3 regions of the Saccharopolyspora sp. NPDC003752 genome follow, and region 3 is predicted to be linked to each of the others. Evidence: riboswitches for the same ligand, from Rfam matches in the RefSeq annotation. Region 3 holds a riboswitch; each other region holds the start of a gene.
What was found. Region 3 has a riboswitch for cobalamin ahead of ACWEV3_RS27225 (putative cobaltochelatase). Riboswitches for the same ligand answer to the same signal wherever they lie in the genome.
Positions count from the first base shown of each region.

Region 1: it holds a riboswitch for cobalamin, as region 3 does, so the genes downstream of both, cobN (cobaltochelatase subunit CobN) here and ACWEV3_RS27225 (putative cobaltochelatase) in region 3, are expected to answer to the same signal.
Region 2: it holds a riboswitch for cobalamin, as region 3 does, so the genes downstream of both, ACWEV3_RS20570 (HoxN/HupN/NixA family nickel/cobalt transporter) here and ACWEV3_RS27225 (putative cobaltochelatase) in region 3, are expected to answer to the same signal.

Region 1 covers NZ_JBSGJZ010000015.1:7,124-10,390, forward strand. Annotated here, with positions in the region: gene cobN (cobaltochelatase subunit CobN) at 1-1,864, opposite strand, end outside; cobalamin riboswitch at 1,959-2,145, opposite strand; gene cobG (precorrin-3B synthase) at 2,232-3,267, shown strand, end outside.
Region 2 covers NZ_JBSGJZ010000015.1:1,489-4,755, forward strand. Annotated here, with positions in the region: gene ACWEV3_RS20560 (LysR substrate-binding domain-containing protein) at 1-508, shown strand, start outside; gene ACWEV3_RS20565 (DUF1876 domain-containing protein) at 559-828, opposite strand; cobalamin riboswitch at 1,082-1,206, shown strand; gene ACWEV3_RS20570 (HoxN/HupN/NixA family nickel/cobalt transporter) at 1,284-2,339, shown strand; gene cobA (uroporphyrinogen-III C-methyltransferase) at 2,485-3,267, shown strand, end outside.
Region 3 covers NZ_JBSGJZ010000023.1:124,890-128,156, forward strand. Annotated here, with positions in the region: gene ACWEV3_RS27215 (YbaB/EbfC family nucleoid-associated protein) at 1-333, opposite strand, end outside; gene ACWEV3_RS27220 (GNAT family N-acetyltransferase) at 523-990, shown strand; cobalamin riboswitch at 1,209-1,380, shown strand; gene ACWEV3_RS27225 (putative cobaltochelatase) at 1,413-3,267, shown strand, end outside.

The sequences.
Region 1 (3,267 bases), on a different contig from region 3:
CCTGCATGAGCGTCCAGATCTGGCTGCGGATCGCGGGCAGCTTCGCCGGGTCCATCGCCGAGATGTTGGCGTGCTCGTCGAGGAGCTGTTCCAGCCGGGCGATGTCGCCGTAGCTCTCCGCGCGGGCCATCGGCGGCACGAGGTGGTCGACCAGGGTGGCGTGCACCCGGCGCTTGGCCTGGGTGCCCTCGCCGGGGTCGTTGACCAGGAACGGGTAGATCAGCGGGAGGTCGGCGATCGCGGCGTCCGGGGCGCACGAGGCGGACATGCCCGCCGTTTTCCCGGGCAGCCATTCGAGGTTGCCGTGCTTGCCCAGGTGCACCATGGCGTGCGCGCCGAACTCGTCGATCAGCCAGCGGTAGGCCGCCAGGTAGTGGTGGCTCGGCGGCAGGTCCGGGTCGTGGTAGATCGCGATCGGGTTCTCGCCGAAACCGCGCGGCGGCTGCACCATGAGCACGACGTTGCCCGCGCGGACGGCGGCGAGCACGATCTCGCCTTCCGGGTCCTGGGAGCGGTCGACGAACAGCTCGCCCGGCGGCGGTCCCCAGTGCTGCTCGATGGCGGTGCGCAGGTCCTCGGGCAGCGTCGCGAACCAGCTCGCGTACCGGCGCGCGGGGATGCGGACCGGGTTCCCGCTGAGCTGCTCCTCGGACAGCCAGTCGCGGTCCTGGCCACCGGCGGCGATCAGCGCGTGGATCAGCGCATCGCCGTCCTGGTCCGCGACGCCTGGCAGCGCGTCGGGGCCATCCTCGGGTCCGATGTCGTAGCCCCGCTCGCGCAGCGCCCGCAGCAGGCGGACCGCGCTGACCGGCGTGTCCAGGCCGACGGCGTTGCCGATCCGGGAGTGCTTGGTCGGGTAGGCCGACAGCATCAGCGCCAGGCGCTTGTCCTGCGGCGGCACGTGCCGCAGCGTCGCGTGCCGGACCGCGATGCCGGCGACCCGGGCCGCCCGTTCGCGGTCGGCCACGTAGACCGGCAGCCCCTCGGCATCGTTCTCCTTGAAGGAGAAGGGCACGGTGATCAGGCGGCCGTCGAACTCGGGCACGGCGACCTGCGTGGCCATGTCCAGCGGCGACAGGCCCTCGTCGTTGTCCTCCCAGGCCTCGCGGCTGCTGGTCAGGCACAGCCCCTGCAGGATCGGGATGTCGAGTTCGGCGAGCGCGCCGACGTCCCACGCCTCGTCGTCACCGCCGGCGGAAGCGGTGGCGGGCTTCGTGCCGCCCGCGGCGAGCACGGTGACGACCAGCGCGTCCGCCCGGCCGAGCTGCTCCAGCAGCTGCGGATCGGGCGCCCGCAGGGAGGCGCAGAACAGCGGCAATGCCTGGCCACCGGCGTCTTCGATGGCCTCGCACAGCGCGTTCGCGAACGCGGTGTTGCCCGCCATGTGGTGCGCGCGGTAGTAGAGCACGGCGACGGTCGGGCCTTCGGTGCGCCGCGGGGTCCGCTCCAGCACGCCCCAGGTCGGGGTCTCCGCCGGCGGCTCGAAGCCGTGCCCGGTGAGCAGGATCGTGTCGGACAGGAAGCGGTGCAGCTGAGCCAGGTTGTCCGGGCCGCCGTGGGCGAGGTAGCGGTGCGCTTCGGCGCACACCCCGCCCGGCACGGTCGAGCATTCCATCAGTTCCGCGTCCGGCGCCTGCTCGCCGCCGAGCACGATCACCGGGCGCGGGCCCGCGAGCAGCGAGTCCAGGCCCTCTTCCCAGGCCCGGCGGCCGCCGAGCAGCCGCACGACGACGAGGTCGACGTCCTCCAGCAGCGGGGGCAGGTCGTCCACGCCCAGCCGCGCCGGGTTGCCGAGCCGGTACTCGGCGTCGGCGGCCCGCGCGCTGAGCAGATCGGTGTCCGAAGTGGACAGAAGTAGGATCATGCGGACCGCTCCTCGGCGTGGCGACCGGCGTCGCGGGGCCTGGGCGCGCGTGCGCAGCGCATGACGGCACCTCCCTCGGGGTCCTCGCCCCGGTTCGTAGGTCGCGGCGACCGGAGTCTCCTGGCTCCCGGATCAGCGCTCGCTCCGTCTTCCCGTCCAGTTAGGACAGTGACTTCCCTGGAGTCCGCTCCCCGGTGACAGTGGCGGGACCGCGCCGGATTCGCACCGGCTTCCTCCACCGTCGCCGCTGAATGCTGCGACCACTCTTCGCAACGGGGTGATCTTACGTCAAGCGGCGCGGGCATGACGCACGTCGCACCGCGCTTGTTTTGCGTCCGCAACTACCTGGGTCCGTAGTATCAGCCGGGTGTTGCACAGAGCCAGACCAGAGCGGGACGCGTGTCCCGGCGCGCTGCGGGTGCACGAGGCAGCCGACGGCGGACTGGCCCGCATCCGCGTCCCGGGCGGCGTGCTCACGCCGCCTCAGGTCCGGGCGATCGCGGCGGCCGCGGCGCTCGGCGACGGCGGCGCGGAGCTCACCTCGCGGGCGAACGTGCAGGTGCGCGGACTGCCCGCGGGAGCGGAGGAGGAACTCGCCGCCGGGCTCCGGGCGGCGGGGCTGCTGCCCTCGGCAACGCACGAACGGGTCCGCAACATCATCGGCTCGCCCTCGGCGGACGGCCGCGAGCTGGTCGACGTGCGGGCGGTGGCCCGGGAACTCGACGCGGCGCTCTGCGCGACGCCGTCGTTGGCGGACCTGCCCGGACGTTTCCTGTTCGCCATCGACGACGGCCGCGCGGACGTCATCTCGCTTGGCGCCGATGTCGGCCTGCTCGCGGAGCGCGCGGACACCCTGGCGCTGGTGCTCGCCGGCGTGGATTCCGGAGTGCGATCGACCCCGGACCAGGCCGCCGGCGTCGCCATCGCCGCGGCGGAGGCGTTCCTGGCGGAGAAGGCCGAGCAAGGGCTCTCGGCTTGGCGGCTGGCCGAACTCGACGACGGTGCGCGCCGGATCGCCGACCGCCTCGGCGCCGTCCCGGGCGGGCCGCTCCCGTCGAACCCGCCGGCGACGCATTCGCAGGTCGGCGCGGTGGAACGGTCCGACGGAACGGTCGGGGTGGTGGCCGGGGCACCACTGGGCCGCCTGTCGCGGGACCAGCTGGATATCATCACCGCCGCGTCCGACGCCGCGGGCGAACTTCGCCTGACGCCGTGGCGGACCGTCGTCCTGCCCGGCTTGCGGCTGGACGAAGCCGGTCGGTGGCTCTCGGAACTCGGCGCGCACGGCCTGCTCGTCGATCCGTCCTCGGCCGGTGCCGGGGTGACCGCGTGCGCCGGTCGTCCCGGCTGCGCGAAGGCGCGGGCCGACGTCCGCGAAGACGCCCAGCGCGCATCGGCGGGCG
Region 2 (3,267 bases), on a different contig from region 3:
CGCCTTCCCGGCGTTCGAGGTGCGGTTCCGCCTGGACCGGACGGCGCGGCTCGCGGAAGCCGTGGACCGCGGCAGCGTCGACATCGCGCTGCTGATCGACCCGTCGGTCGGCGGGCGGAGCCGGGACGCGGGCTGGCTCCGGCTGGACTGGTACGCGGCACCGGACTGGGCGCCGCCGGGCCCCGGCGAGCCGCTGCCGATGGTCGTCTTCGACGAGCCGTGCACCACGCGGCGGCTCGCGGTCGACGCGGTGACCGGGATCGGCCGGCGTCCGGACCTGGTGTGCGAGGCCGCCGATCTGGCCGGGGTGCTCGCGGCCGCGCGGTCCGGCCTCGGCGTCGCGCTGCTGCCGTCGGCGAAGCCGCGCCTGGAAGGGCTGGTGGTGCGCGACGACCTCCCGCAGCTGGATCCCGCGCCGCTGCGGGTCCGGGCCCGCCCCGGACTCGACGACGACCTCGCGGACCTCGTCGCGAAGACGGCGCGCGAGGTGGTCGAAGCGCATTCGTGAGACATGCCGGAGGGCGCCCCCGGCGGGTCGGAGACGCCCCCGGCTCCGCGTCAGGCGGGCAGGTGCACGCGGCGGTGCAGGCGCTCGCCGATGTCGCTGGCCGCGTTGTCCAGCAGCTTGTGCGCCAGTTCGAACAGGGCGCGGGCGATCGCGATCTCGTCGCCGATCTGCGGTACCTCCGGGTCGTCCGGGTGGCGGCGCGCGGTGCCGTGCCCGTGCAGCGCCTGACCGCCCGGGGTGGTGAACCCGACGTCGGCGGTGGTCTTCGCGCCCGCCTCCACGACCTGCAGGTTCAGCGTGATGGTGTGGGTCTCGTTCATGGTCGCCTCCTGTCCCCGTCGGCCCGCGTTCCCGCAGGCCCTTGAGGTCGCCGTAGCCCAAGCATGCGCTGGCCGACCAGAGCAGCGGAAGACCGGTGTTCACCCGTCCGGGTTGCCCCGTTCGGCCGCGCAGACCGGTAAGCGCGACGTACCCAACCGGCCCTCGTCGCCAAACAAGGCCTTCGCGTGATCGGCTTCACCCGGGGTTTGACCTCGGGTCGCGGGGCAGGCAAGGATACGGCCGCCGACAGTGCAGGAACCCGGTGCGAATCCGGGACGGTCCCGCCACTGTGACCGGGGAGTGGGCCCCACTCGTTGCCACGGCTGCGTGCAGCTGGAAGGCCGGGGTGCCGCGTCGATTCGGGAGTCAGGAGACTGCGCGCCGGCCCCGCGCCGCGCCGCGGCGTGCGGACACCGAGCCCCTCGGGCGGGAAACCCAGGAGGTCGGATATCCCATGTCTCGGGATGCCGAAGAGAGTCGGCCGCAGGCCGGCTGGGGCGCCATCGAGCGCCGGAAAGCAGCGGTCGTGCTGGCCGCCGTCGGAGTGCTCCACCTGGCGGGTTGGGGCGCGTACCTGCTGCAGCAGCAGGAGTTCGGCGCTGTGGGAGGGCTGGCCGCCGCGGGGATGACCGCGTACCTGCTCGGATTGCGCCACGGGTTCGACGCCGACCACGTCGCGGTGATCGACGACGCCACGCGGCTGCTGATGCAGCGCGGCAGGCGACCGGTGTCGACCGGCATGTGGTTCGCCCTCGGGCACGCCAGCGTCGTGCTCTTCCTCGCCGTCGCGGTCGCTTTCATCGCCGGGCCCGCCGCGCAGCAGTGGGCCGAGGAGGCCGGCGTGCGGGTCGCCACGGCGGTGGACCTGATCGTGATCGCGGTCCTGACCGCGCTGGCCGTGCTCAACGCGCTGGTGCTGCGCGATGCCCTGCGGCTGCTGCGCCGCGCCCGCCGCGGCGCGGTCGACGAGGCCGAGGTCGAGCTGGTGCTCGGGCGGCGCGGCCTGCTCGCCCGGGTGCTGCGGGGGCGGATGCGCAACGTGGCCCGCTCCTGGCACCTGTTCGGCATCGGGCTGCTGTTCGGGCTCGGCATGCAGACCGCCACCGAGATCACCGTGCTCGCCATGGTCTCCCCGACCGAGCACCTGTCCGCGATCGCCGTGCTGAGCCTGCCGCTGCTGTTCGCCGCCGGAATGTGCACAGTGGACAGCGTGGACGGCATGCTGATGTCCCGGGCCTACACGTGGTCGCTGGCGCGGCCGCTGCGGCGGTTGTGGGTCAACGTGACGACCACCGCGCTGACGGTGGTGCTCGCCGCGGTCGTCGCGCTGGTCGTCCTCGCCGGGTTGCTCCAGGAGCTCGGCGCGTCCTTCGCGGAGCCGGTCGCGGCCATCGGCGACCACTTCGAGCTGCTCGGCTATCTGACGCTGGCCGCTTTCATGGCAGTATGGGGCGGCGCCGCGCTCTGGTGGAAAGTCGCCGCCCGCGGCGACGACGCGGAACGCGCGTGACCGGCGTCCACCGGCTGTGCCAGGTGGCGCCCCGAGGTCAGGCCGGTGATCGTGAGCCACGACGAGGTGGCCTACCGCGTGGCTGCGCCCCCGAGCACAAGGCCCCGGCGAGTTCGCCGGGGCGGAGCCGACATGGACTACGGACATGACCAAGCACACTGAACAGCACTACTTCGCCGGGCTCGACCTCGCCGGGAAGCGGGTGGTCGTCGTCGGCGCGGGCACCGTCGCGCAGCGCCGGGTCCCGCGCCTGATCAACTCCGGTGCGCTGGTCGACGTGATCGCGCCGGAGGCGACCCCGGCCGTCGAGGCGATGGCCGAGGCGGGCGACCTGACGTGGCACCGGCGCCCCTACGCCGACGGCGACCTGGAAGGTGCTTGGTACGTCGTGGCGTGCGCGACCGGGGCCGAGGTGAACGCCGCGGTCGCGGCCGAAGCCGAGCAGCGCCGCATCTTCTGCGTCCGCGCCGACGACGCCTCGCAGGGGACCGCCGTCACGCCCGCGGTGGCCCAGCACAGCGGGCTGCTGCTCGGGGTGCTGGCGGGCGGCGACCACCGGCGTTCCGCCGCCGTGCGGGACGGGCTCGTGGAGGCGTTGCGCACCGGTGTGGTCGACGAGTGGTCCGAGCCGCCGGCGCCGGGCGTCGCGCTCGTGGGCGGCGGCCCGGGCGACCCGGACCTGATCACGGTCCGCGGGCGCCAGCTGCTGGGCCGCGCGGACGTGGTGATCACCGATCGCCTGGCGCCGCGCGAGCTGCTCGAAGAGCTCGGCCCGCACGTGGAGGTGGTGGATGCCTCGAAGATCCCCTACGGGCGGGCGGCCAACCAGGACGTCATCAACTCGCTGCTGATCGAGCACGCCAAGGCCGGCAAGTTCGTGGTCCGGCTCAAGGGCGGCGACCCGTACCTGTTCGGGCGCGGGTTCGAG
Region 3 (3,267 bases):
CTCGGTGTCGTCGCCGACCGTGGCCGACATGACCTCGGCCACCTGGTCCCGGATGCCCGCCTGCGCCTGCCGCATGGTCGTCAGCACCGACTCCGCCAGACCCGCGCCGGACATCCGGCGCGCGTCGTCGGTGATCTGCAGGTCGGTGACCGCGCCGGCGCTGTCGACCGTCACCCGCACCACGCCGTCGCGGGACTCCGCGGTGGCCTTGACCGCCGTCACCTGCTGCTGCATCTGCTGGTAGCGGTCGGCCTTCGCCTGGATGCCGTCGGCCCAGCGCCTGATCTCCTCCTCGGTTCGCGCGCCGTCGACGCCGAACACCGGTTCGCTCACGAATCCCCCATGGCCGCTCGGCTCCCGATCTCGCGCAGGCTAACCGCGGTCTCGGCGGCGGGTCAGCGATTCGGCGCGAAACTGGCCCGATCAGAGCAGCGCCCGCCCGCCGGCGGCCGGAGTGGCGTTGACTACTCCCGGTGCTGGTGGATGCGGGTATTGAGACCTCGCTGTGATATCCAGGTAAGGGTGACCCTCCAGCCGCTCGCGACCGCCGTCCACCGCGCCTACACCGCGGACCTGGACGCCGAGGACTTCTACCGGATGCTGCGCCTGCGCGTCGACGTGTTCGTCGTCGAACAGGAATGCCCCTACCCGGAGCTGGACGGTCGGGACCTGGAGGAGACCACCCGCCACTTCTGGATCGACTCCGCCGACGGCTACGTGCTCGGCTACCTGCGGCTGCTGGAAGACCCCGACGGCACCTTCCGCATCGGCCGGGTCTGCACCGCCAAGAGCGCGCGCGGGCTGGGGCTGGCGCGCAAGCTGATGCGCGCCGCGGTCGCCGAGGTGCAGCACACGCCTGCCGTGCTCGCCGCCCAGACCTACGCCAAGGAGTTCTACCGCTCCTTCGGCTTCGTCGAGGACGGCGAGGAATACCTCGAGGACGGCATCCCGCACGTCGACATGCGCCGGGAGCCCCGCCGGCGGGCGTGACCGGTGCCACTCGGGACTTGGTGGTGATCGTCGCCGGGGGCCGTGAGCGTTTTGTGTCGCTATGGCAGCACAAAATGCTCACGGCACCTCGCCGGCCCCGTCGACGGGCTGCACGCCGCCCGCCGGTGACAGTCCCCCGCGGACCCCGGCCGCAGTGGTGCTGGTCTCGTCGTCGCCGCGGTCGGTTGGTCCGCCGGGCCGGTTCTGCGACGATGCACCTTGATCCGAATGCAAGGGGTGCGCCAGGAAACCGGTGGGAATCCGGCACGGTCGGCGCCACTGTGACCGGGGAGCGGCCCTCCCCCGCGAGCCACCGGGGCGACCTGGGAAGGCCGGAGGGGCGCGGTGATCCGGGAGTCAGGACACTGCCGCCCCTTGTTCCCGCCACCGGGGCGTCCGAACCCCGAGGAAGGAACACCGGCATGACCGCTGCCCCGCGCTTCCCCTTCTCCGCCGTCGTCGGCCACGACGACCTCCGGCTGGCGCTGCTGCTCAACGCCGTGCACCCGGCCATCGGCGGCGTGCTCGTCCGAGGGGAGAAGGGCACGGCGAAGTCGACCGTGGTGCGTGCGCTGGCGTCGCTGCTGCCGCCGCTCGACGTGATCACCGGCTGCCGCTTCGGCTGCGCCCCGCAGGCCGCCGACCCGCAGTGCCCGGACGGCCCGCACGGCTCCGAAGCCGCGCAACGACCCGCCCAGCTCGTCGAACTCCCCGTCGGCGCCACCGAAGACCGGTTGATCGGCTCGCTCGACCTGGAACGCGCCCTGACCGAAGGGGTCCGCGCCTTCCAGCCCGGCCTGCTCGCCGCCGCGCACCGGGGCGTGCTCTACGTCGACGAGGTGAACCTGCTGCACGACCACCTCGTGGACCTCCTGCTGGACGCCGCGGCGATGGGCCGCGCGCACGTCGAGCGGGAAGGCGTTTCGGTCTCGCACGCGGCGTCGTTCCTGCTGGTGGGCACCATGAACCCGGAGGAGGGCGAGCTGCGCCCGCAGCTGCTCGACCGGTTCGGCCTCACCGTGCACGTCGCCGCGTCGCGGGACGTGGCGACCCGGACCGAGGTGGTGCGCCGCCGCTTGGCGTTCGAAGCCGACCCGGCCGGGTTCGCCGCGAGGTGGGCCGGTGCCGACGCCGAACTGGCCGAGCGGATCGCCGCCGCCCGCGCCCGGGTGGACTCGGTGGACCTCCCGGACGCCGAGCTGCGCCGGATCTCCGCGCTGTGCGCGTCCTTCGACGTCGACGGCATGCGAGCCGACCTCGTGCTGGCGCGCACCGCCACCGCGCACGCGGCCTGGCGCGGCGCCGAGGCGGTCGCCGAGGAGGACGTCGAGGCGGCGGCCCGGCTCGCGCTGCCGCACCGGCGCCGCCGCGACCCGTTCGACGAGCCCGGCATCGACGAGGACCAGCTCCAACAGGCCCTGTCCGAGGCGGCGGAGCACGCCGACGACGGCGACGACGAACCGCCGGAAGGCCCGGACGGCGGCGGTCAGCCGCCGGAAGGGCCCGAAGGACCCACCGGGCCGGACGGCGGAGCCGACGGCTCGGAGGAGCGCAGCGACGACCGGGCGCCCGCGGAGCGGCCGCCGCCGGCGCCGGCGCCGGCTTTTCAGGCGCGGCTGCTGGAGGTGCCCTGGCTCGGCGACGGCGCGCCGGGGCGGCGGTCGCGGTCCCGGGCGCGGAGCGGCCGGACGACGCGGGCATCCACTGTGGAGGGTCACGGCATCCACCTGGCGGCCACGCTGGCCGCCGCGGCGCCGCACCAGGTCGCGCGCGGGCGCAGCGGCCCCGGGCTGGTGCTGCGCGGCGACGACCTGCGGCGCGCCATCCGGGAGGGGCGCGAGGGGAACCTGGTGCTGTTCGCGGTGGACGCGTCGGGATCGATGGCCGCCCGGGAACGGATGTCGGCGGTCAGCGGCGCCGTCCTGTCGCTGCTGCGGGACGCCTACCAGCGGCGCGACAAGGTCGGCGTGGTGACCTTCCGCGGCGACTCGGCGGAACTCGCGTTGCCGCCGACGTCCTCTGTGGACATCGCGGCCGCGCGGATGCGGAGGCTGCGCACGGGTGGCCGCACGCCGCTGGCTGACGGGTTGTTGCGCGTGCACCGGGTGGTGCAGACCGAACGGATGCGGGACCCGCAACGGCGCGCCCTGGTCGTGCTGCTGACCGACGGAAAGGCCACCGTGCCGCTGGATTCCGGGCTCACCGGGCGGATTCGCACGCAGCAGGCCGTCGATGACGCGCTGCGCTCGGCGGGCCTGCTCGCCGAGGCGGGCGTCG